4 regions of the Neobacillus sp. NRS-1170 genome follow, and region 4 is predicted to be linked to each of the others. Evidence: predicted binding sites of a transcription regulator. Region 4 holds the regulator's gene; each other region holds the start of a gene.
What was found. The regulator Rex, encoded in region 4, represses fermentation and respiration genes when NADH is low (regulators of the CRP and FNR family bind a similar motif). The targets are predictions, from matches to a motif close to TTGTGAAATATTTCACAA.
Positions count from the first base shown of each region.

Region 1 (2,188 bases), on a different contig from region 4:
CATTGCTGTTCCTGTAGTCATGGTCCAAAAGCCAATCCATCCCATCCGTCTAGCTGCATTAGAATGAGTACCTGCTGTACGGCTTACTGCAGCGTATTGAAACCCCATAATAAAGAAGGTTGTTAATACTAGACCCATCATGACTCCGTGAACGGTTAAGATTTGATAATAACCGATACCGCCAGGAAGTTCATATTTACCGGAACGGACTAGAGTTTGCAGCAACCCCATTAGTCCGCCAAGTGCAAGGGCAGTAAAAGCAACATAAAAATGTGCCATTGAAAGCTTTGCATCACGCGGGTCAACTTTAATTTTTGTAATTGCTGAGTTAACCATTATTCTACCACCTCAATCTTCGAGCTCATTAAATGGTGACCTGTACCACAATATTCGTTACATACGATTAAGTACTCACCAGCTTTGTCAAACGTTGTTGTATATTCACTGACATAACCAGGTTCAAGCATCATATTAATATTTGTTCCTGCCACTTCGAAGCCGTGAACGACGTCTTTAGTAGTAGCGATAACTCTTACCTTTGCGCCGAGCGGCACTTTAACTTGTGCAGGATTATAAGAGAAAGCTGATGCTACATATACTAATTCATAATCCCAATCTTTTCCCTCAACTTTATGTAGGCCTGGTTTGTCGAAGGGTTTTGTTTGATCCACCTTTTCTGGATTAACAGTTGTCAAACAGCTTGGCGGCTTATTCCCTAAATAGAAGGCGCTTACCCCCACGACAGATAAGAAAAAAATAAGACAGGTAATCCCGAAAATCAGCCAAATTTTTTCAAATTTATGCATATGCATAATTGTTTCCTCCTCAAATTTTAAAAACGTTCAACGAATAAATAGTAGACACTGACCCAAGTGACAATAATGAAGATTCCCAAAAAGAAAACAGATGCGAGTGTCCCCTTGAGAGAAGAGCTGTCTTCCATTTCAGTTTTATGTTTTGTTTTTAGTTCCGCCTTCGCCATCCCCTTGCACTCCCTTCAGAAAATTAAATAATAAATTTATTAATTCTCTTTCATAATACAAAACAATTGTGAAAGGAAAATATGAAATTTCGAAGTTCACAAATTGTTCATTCCTAAGATATCTACTATGTTAATGGTAAAAACTTGATGCAACAGTGATTTATATCACAAAAGCCTGCTTGCAATTGTGAATAAAATGTGAATTATCACATCTAACCTGTGATAAAAGTAATTGAATAATAGTGTATATGTGAAATAATGAACAAATTTAAATAATAGTCACAAATTGGGAAATAGAAAATAAGATAAAAATAAATACCTAATTTTCCTTCAGAAAAGAGCGTGTTTTTTGTGGAAAAGTATTATTGCGAGAATTGTCGTCTTCTATACGATGCGGTCGAAATTTGCAAGATTTGCGGATCAGTAGCCAATAAGAAAATTAAAATTGAAGTTCAAAAACAACCGGATAAACAGTAAATTGGAAATGTTTATGCAATGTACGAAAACGATTTCCGAGTTATAATAAGAGAGCACAACAACAACCTTCAAAACGTTTGCTTCTCCTTATAGGGGAAGCTTTTTTTTTATCTTTTTTTCTCTTCGCATAATTTTCTCTCCTGCTGGAAAAAATACCCTTACATATGTCGAAGGAGAATGATAATGCCTACGATTATTTCCATTGCAGAGGCAATTCCCCCGTTTGAAATTAATCAAGAACAAGCATCAAAATTCGCGCGAGAACTCTTTACCGATTCATTTAAGGATATTGAACGATTATTAAAAGCGTTTCAAAATGGTCAAATTGAAAAAAGGCATTTTGTGAACAATATTGAGTGGTTCCAAGAAGACCATTCTTTTGAGGAAAAAAATAATGCTTATATCAATTCCGCCACCACATTAGGAATCGAAGCCATTGAAAAGTGTTTAAATAATAGCGTTTTTCTCTCGGAAAATATCTCTTATGAAGAAATCGACGCTATTTTTTATATTTCCACTACTGGTATCTCTACACCAGGCATTGAAGCGAGAATCATGAATACCTTGCCCTTTCGTTCCCAGACGAAGCGGGTGCCAATCTGGGGATTGGGATGTGCAGGCGGGGCTGCAGGGTTATCTAGGGCATTTGAATATTGTCTGGCCTTTCCAAAAGCAAAAGTTCTTGTTCTTTCTGTTGAGTTATGCAGCTTGACTTTCCAACGTAACGAC
Region 1 is NZ_JBITPF010000013.1:104,698-106,885, forward strand. Features, by position in the region: gene ACIFOT_RS05530 (b(o/a)3-type cytochrome-c oxidase subunit 1) at 1-336, opposite strand, end outside; gene ACIFOT_RS05535 (cytochrome c oxidase subunit II) at 336-812, opposite strand; gene ACIFOT_RS05540 (cytochrome c oxidase subunit 2A) at 833-982, opposite strand; gene ACIFOT_RS05545 (type III polyketide synthase) at 1,643-2,188, shown strand, end outside.
Region 1: the regulator Rex is predicted to act here: its motif matches at 1,231-1,248, upstream of ACIFOT_RS05540 (cytochrome c oxidase subunit 2A).

Region 2 (2,188 bases), on a different contig from region 4:
ATTATGGAACCAACCGCAATTCTCCGCATCCAGCTAGAACCTAGCAAGACATTAATCAAACGATAACGGTAACGAAATACAAAATAACCAATTGACCCTATCATTAAAATAGATGTTAACATTCGAGACATTATCATCCCTCCTGCTATTATTCTGTGAAGATGATAACTTTTTTATCCAATTCTAAACCATTAAATATTTTTAAAAACAGGCTCCATTGTTTTCTTTAATACATTTACAGAATGTGTAAATTTCTCTTTTTCATCATCATTTAAATCAAGCTGGACAATCTGTCTAATTCCGTTACGGTTTACCACAGCTGGTACTCCAATGTATATATCCTTTTGACCATACTCACCATCTAAATATGCGGAAACAGTTAGAACAGAATTTTCATTTTGTAATATTGCCTTCGTCAATCTTACTAAGCCCATGGCAATACCATAATAGGTAGCCCCTTTTCGCTCAATGATATGATAGGCTGCATCCCGGACATTTAAAAAGATTTTATCAATCTCTTCTTGATTGAATCCTTCTTTATTTTTTGTCCATTCAGAGATTGAAGTACCTGCAATATCGGCGTGACTCCAAACTGGCAGCTCTGTATCACCGTGCTCTCCAATAATATAAGCGTGGACATTTCTTGTATCAACGTCAAAATAATCTCCAAGTAAAAAGCGAAAACGTGCTGTATCTAAGATCGTACCTGAGCCAATCACCCGTTCTTTCGGAAGCCCGGAAAACTTCCAAACAGCATAAGTTAAAATATCCACCGGATTGGTTGCCACTAGAAAAATACCATCAAAGCCCGAAGACATAATTTCTTCGACAATCCCCTTAAAAATTCTTGTATTTTTCTCAACCAGGTCAAGCCGTGTTTCCCCTGGCTTTTGATTAGCACCTGCAGTGATGACTACTAGATCTGCCTGCCCGCAATCTTCATAGCTGCCGTACCAGATTTTTGTTCGAGAAGGTGCAAAGGGTAAGCCATGATTTAAATCCATTGCATCTCCTTCTGCCTTATTTTTATTTAAGTCGATTAAAACAAGCTCTTCAGTAATGCCTTGATTTAATAAAGCAAATGCGTAACTTGAGCCGACAAACCCAGTCCCAATAAGAGCCACTCTATTTACACGATTTAACATAAAAATTCCTCCTTACAAATCGGTTCGGATATTTTGTTTATACTTAGATTGTATATCATTTCACAATCTTTTTTTACTGTAAAAATAAAATGAAACCGTTATCTCTTTAACAATTTTGTTAACCAATTATAAAGAAAGATGGATGACCCAAATCGCTAAAATTGCGGCTATTAAACCGGAAAGAAAATTAACCATATCATTATCCACAAATGGTACCCCTTTTACGCGGTTAGTTGGCTTACCACAGTGGACCATTTTTTCAGTATGAATTCCACAGTTAACACATCTATATTCTTGTTGATAATAGGCACCAACTAAAGTATCAATTACATTCCCTAAATATCCAAACAAAAATATAATCAAACTCTCGTAGACAGGCATATGAAATAACATCATAGTAAAGAGAGCAATCAAAAGTGCCCCGCTAATTGCTGCTGCACTTCCTAATAAACTGATTGCCCCAGAGGTCCCCTTTTCAATTCGCTTAAAGGTCCGTATGTATATTGGATTATTTCGGCTTAAACTTCCGATCTCAGAAGCCCACGTATCCGAATTAGCACTTGCAAGAGCGACACTAAAACCAATTAACCAAAGACTATCACTTTGGAAATAATAAATGATACTAAAAATGGCGGCGGCCCCTCCATTTGCTGCAACCTGACGCCAATCCCTCGTCGCACCTTTTGCTAATTTTTCTTCAATGGAAACTTTAGCTGCACTTTTATACTTTGACCAAAGGCTTGAAGTGGTGAAAAATGTCCCTAACAGGAACAGCCCCTTTACACCAAAACCAATATAAACAGCAAGTCCAGTCAAAATAGCCCCAATCGCTCCTGACTTGGTTAAGGAATTAAGTAAATATCCCGATGTACCGGTAATAAGGATCACCCCCAAAATCTATAACGTAGCCATCATGTTATTTTAATGACTTTTTCGACAGTAACAATTTTCGAAACAGGAATATCATGCTCCTCGACATGAAATTGATGAATCATTTGCTCATTAAAGGCAAGTGAAAAAGTTTTACCATTAAATTTTGTTAA
Region 2 is NZ_JBITPF010000038.1:1,790-3,977, forward strand. Features, by position in the region: gene ACIFOT_RS16870 (hypothetical protein) at 1-131, opposite strand, end outside; gene ACIFOT_RS16875 (L-lactate dehydrogenase) at 192-1,145, opposite strand; gene ACIFOT_RS16880 (DUF92 domain-containing protein) at 1,272-2,033, opposite strand; gene ACIFOT_RS16885 (5-formyltetrahydrofolate cyclo-ligase) at 2,057-2,188, opposite strand, start outside.
Region 2: the regulator Rex is predicted to act here: its motif matches at 1,194-1,211, upstream of ACIFOT_RS16875 (L-lactate dehydrogenase).

Region 3 (2,188 bases), on a different contig from region 4:
GATTTACGGTTGCAGGTACAGATATTGAAGAAGTAAAGAGGTTAAATGAACAGTCAGGTTTAAGCTACAATGAAGTAAAGCAGTTATTGGCTGAACAATACATCAAGAATATCAATAAAGGAATAAGAATTTAATAACGAAAGCCTTCCTGAACTGGAAGGCTATGCTTTTGCCTTTTTTAAATATGAAGGTTTTACTGTTCCTTTTTTCGTAAGTTTTAGATGCTGTTTTTGATTTGAAGTCGTAGATAAAAACACATAGGTGCCACCTACAAACAGCCCTCCGCCGATAATATTTCCAATGGTAACAGGAATTAAATTATGAAATGCGCCTGCAAGGGTTATCGTATCTGGATGCGGCAGGATTAAGGCAAGTGAAAACGTCACCATATTGGCCACACTATGCTCGAATCCAGAAGCAACAAAGGCAAACACCAACAGCATCATAACAGCTATTTTGCCTCCATCTCCTTTCACGTGCATAGGGATCCAAACAGCTAAACAAACAACCCAGTTACAAAGGATGGCTCGAAAAAATAACTCCATCGTTGAATATTCCATTTTATGAGCCGCTGTTTCCATTAAAAGCTGACTATTATCCAGCGTTGAAAAAATCCCGGAATACAACACTAGCAGGGCGAAAAAAACAGCACCTATGAGATTTCCGGTATAGCATGCAATCCAATTTTGGAGTGTATCCTTCCATGAAGTTTGTTTATTTAATGTACTCACTGTGAAATACATAGTATTACCGGTAAATAATTCGGAACCGCCATAAATAATTAAAACCAGGGCGATTCCAAAAAAGATGGAAGTCATCAATGATGCCACTGGTGAGTGAATATCAAAAAAACCTTCTCCCAACCGAAATGATAACATAATGCCAAATCCAATATAAATGCCAGACAGAGCTGCTCTTATTAAATACTTAATGACCGATTCATCAAGTATTTTTTTCTTTTTTAATGCAAGACTAATCACTTGTTCCATTGGTTGAAGTTCCATAAGAAAGACTCCTTCTGATTGTGAATTAATTCACATATAATTTATATAAACATCATAAACCTCCATTTCCCTTTTGTTAATAAGTAAACCTTGAACGATATTTGACAGTTTATAAAGCGATTTCAACCCAATGCTGTTGATTTGTGTTCCAAATAACATAGGTCAAAATCAATATTAGCCTTTAATATAGCCAAATGAAAAAAGCTAGAACTTTATACAAAGTCCTAGCAAAATTTGTTATTCCGTATGATCGATAATAATTTTTTCCTCGTGCCTTTTCGAAAGAATTTTACTTTTTTTCCTGTTCTCTTTTGATTGAAAAATAATATCAAAGTCATAATCCTCTGGATATAGTTCACTTGCTGCAATATAAAGAGTTAACCTTTTGTGGTTTACTGACACTTTTTCCCCTTTAATTTGTACTACATAATTCCCTTGTGAATCTGGCCCCTGATAAACGATACCAAATTCATTAGCAGGTGAAACCTTGACATTGTCACCCTGTTGATATTTTGGAATTTGCAATTCTGTTCTGCTGGCTTTTTTTTGGTTCTGATATTTATTGATAATTACCTGTTTCTCGATTTCCTTCAGTTTCCATGGATCTGTTATGGCAGTTGTATAATTTTTTTCTTCCTTATAGGTAATCCTATGTGCCTTTTCAATTATTTTCGGATGAATGCCAAGCTTTAAAGCAATCGCAAACGCCTGGCTTTCCCCTCCCCTGCCAATATTTAAGCGATATGTTGGACTAAGTGTGTTTAAGTCAAACTCCATTGACCCATTAATAAAACCATGGTGATTTTCAGCAAATTCCTTAATTTCACTATAGTGAGTGGTTGCGAGGATGATAGCCCCTTTTTCATAAAGAGTTTCCAAAATCGCCGTGGCCAGGCCCATTCCTTCCCCTGGGTCTGTACCTGAACCTAGTTCATCTAATAGTGCCAGGGTTCTGTTATTTGTCTCTTTAAGGATGTTAATAATATTTACGATTCTTGAACTAAAGGTGCTCAAATTTTCGGAAATGCTCTGACCGTCCCCAATATCTACTAAAATCCTTTCAAAGATACATATTTTACTTCCTTCCGCTGCTGGAATATGGAGACCACATTGTACCATTAAGGTTAAAAGGCCTACAGTTTTAATTGTAACCGTTTTTCCTCCAGTATTAGGACCAGTAATCA
Region 3 is NZ_JBITPF010000009.1:17,752-19,939, forward strand. Features, by position in the region: gene ACIFOT_RS02400 (hypothetical protein) at 1-134, shown strand, start outside; gene ACIFOT_RS02405 (formate/nitrite transporter family protein) at 162-1,004, opposite strand; gene ACIFOT_RS02410 (endonuclease MutS2) at 1,242-2,188, opposite strand, start outside.
Region 3: the regulator Rex is predicted to act here: its motif matches at 1,023-1,040, upstream of ACIFOT_RS02405 (formate/nitrite transporter family protein).

Region 4 (2,188 bases):
TCATTGTTGATCGTCCCTCTGCCATTCAATGTAACTAGGTTAAATTGTCCGCCGTTTGAAGAACCTAAGCCATTAATGGCCAAATCTCCTCTATTTTTCAATTCCATAAGGATTCTCCTTTATAATAATTTCGACTTAATTTCTTCCATACAGGTCATTAAGGAAACCTGCACGACAATCTTCGTTCCCCTCTCAAAATGGATCTCTTCCGCATTAATCAGTAAGAAACACGATGATACACCAAGTTTGCGGGTAATCAGGAGTTCACAGCTTTTTTGCTTAATCAGCGCGGCATTGTCCTTTAGCACCTGCAGCAGCATTTTCCCTTCATCCAAATTGATCTCCCCTGACTGCAACAGCTTCTCTAAAACATAAACTTCAAGCATTCTGGAAAAATTAAAATTTGGGCTGCCTTGGTCATTTTCCAGGTAAAAATTCATCACTGCATTTGAAACAATGTTACGTTTTATTAATTCATCCTTATCTAACTGCAAATCGCTTAGACTAGGAGAAAACATGTCTGCTAGTTCATCTAACGATAAATTTTCCTTCATCGTTTGAATTTTATTGATTCTTTCTAAGATTTTTTCCTTTGGAAAGAAGGTTTCCTGGCCGGTAAACGTGGATTTCCTTACAAACCATTCCTCCGGAATGAGGTCTTTACGCTTCCATCTATACAGCTGTCCATAGGATATTCCCGCCAGCTCTAATAATTCCTTTTTCGAAATTAACTCCTCGCTCATGATTAAAACCCCTTTCTGTGTATTAATGTAACATAACACTGTTACGTTGTAAAGATTCGAAAAACTTGTCCTAATAATAAAAGGGCCTTCCGCAAAATTTTGCGAAAAGCCCTTAAACATTTTATTCTTCGATTTCATCTGTTGGATTTGGATAATGCTTTAAAAAGTAAATCAGTGATTGCAGCTCGACAGCTAAATCAATGTGATGAACACGAAGCGAGGACGGAACATTTAATCTTGCCGGTGTGAAATTTAAGATTCCTTTCACATTTGCCTTTACAAGCCGGTCTGTAATCATTTGGGCGACCTGTGCCGGAACGGTTAAAATCGCGACTGATATTTGATGTTCGGTGATTACCCTCTCCAGCTCATCCAAATGATAAACCGGTACCTCACGAATCGTCGTTCCCATTTTTCCAGGATCGACATCAAAAGCGCATTCAATTTTCGTATTATTATTTTTCAAAAAGTTATAGTTTAAAAAGGCTGTACCAAGATTCCCCACCCCAATTAAGGCAACCTTTGTCAGTTCATCCTGGTCCAATGTTTTCCGGAAGAAGGTTAATAAGTAATTCACATTATATCCATAGCCCTTTTTCCCTAAGGCTCCAAAATAGGAAAAATCCCTTCGGATTGTCGCCGAATCAACCTTAACCGCTTCACTTAATTCTGCTGATGAAACTCTTTGCTTGCCGGAAGAATGCAAGTTTTTTAAAAATCGATAATAAAGGGGCAGCCGTTTGGCTGTCGCCTGTGGTATTTTCATCGTTTCATTACTCATAATCTCCCACACCCCATATAAATAGTTTTGTTAAACTAGTTCTGTTCTCTTAAAATCTCCATTTTTACCGCCCGTTTTCTCTACTAAATAGGTCGGTCCGATGACCATGCCTTTATCAACGGCTTTACACATATCATAGACAGTTAATGCACAGGCAGACGCTGCTGTTAACGCTTCCATTTCAACACCTGTATTACCTTTTGTTTTAACAGAAGCTGCAATATGTAATTGATAGTTGTCACCGGCCTGTTCCCACGAGAAAGAGATATTCACTCCCGTTAATGGAATAGGATGGCACATTGGAATAAGATCCCATGTCTTTTTCGCGGCCATCACGGCGGCAACCTGCGCAACAGCTAAGACATCGCCTTTTTTCATTTCATGATTCGTTATTTTTTCAAAAATTTCTCTGCTGACTGTTATGCTTGAATGAGCCAGAGCTGTGCGCGCCGTTTCTGGTTTATCACTGACGTCAACCATCTTTGCTCTGCCTTCTTCATTAAAATGAGTGAATTCTGCCATATAAACAATCCTCCGATTAAATCATACACTATTTTTCTTTCTATGTCTGTGAAACTTTGAACTATCGGTACATTTTTTTGTCCATGAGGTTTTCTCATCAGGCAAACTGACCCGCTTTATTGCCGGACCTTTGGGAATACGG
Region 4 is NZ_JBITPF010000099.1:29,731-31,918, forward strand. Features, by position in the region: gene ACIFOT_RS30925 (polymer-forming cytoskeletal protein) at 1-107, opposite strand, end outside; gene ACIFOT_RS30930 (YhbD family protein) at 120-743, opposite strand; gene ACIFOT_RS30935 (redox-sensing transcriptional repressor Rex) at 865-1,524, opposite strand; gene moaC (cyclic pyranopterin monophosphate synthase MoaC) at 1,555-2,046, opposite strand.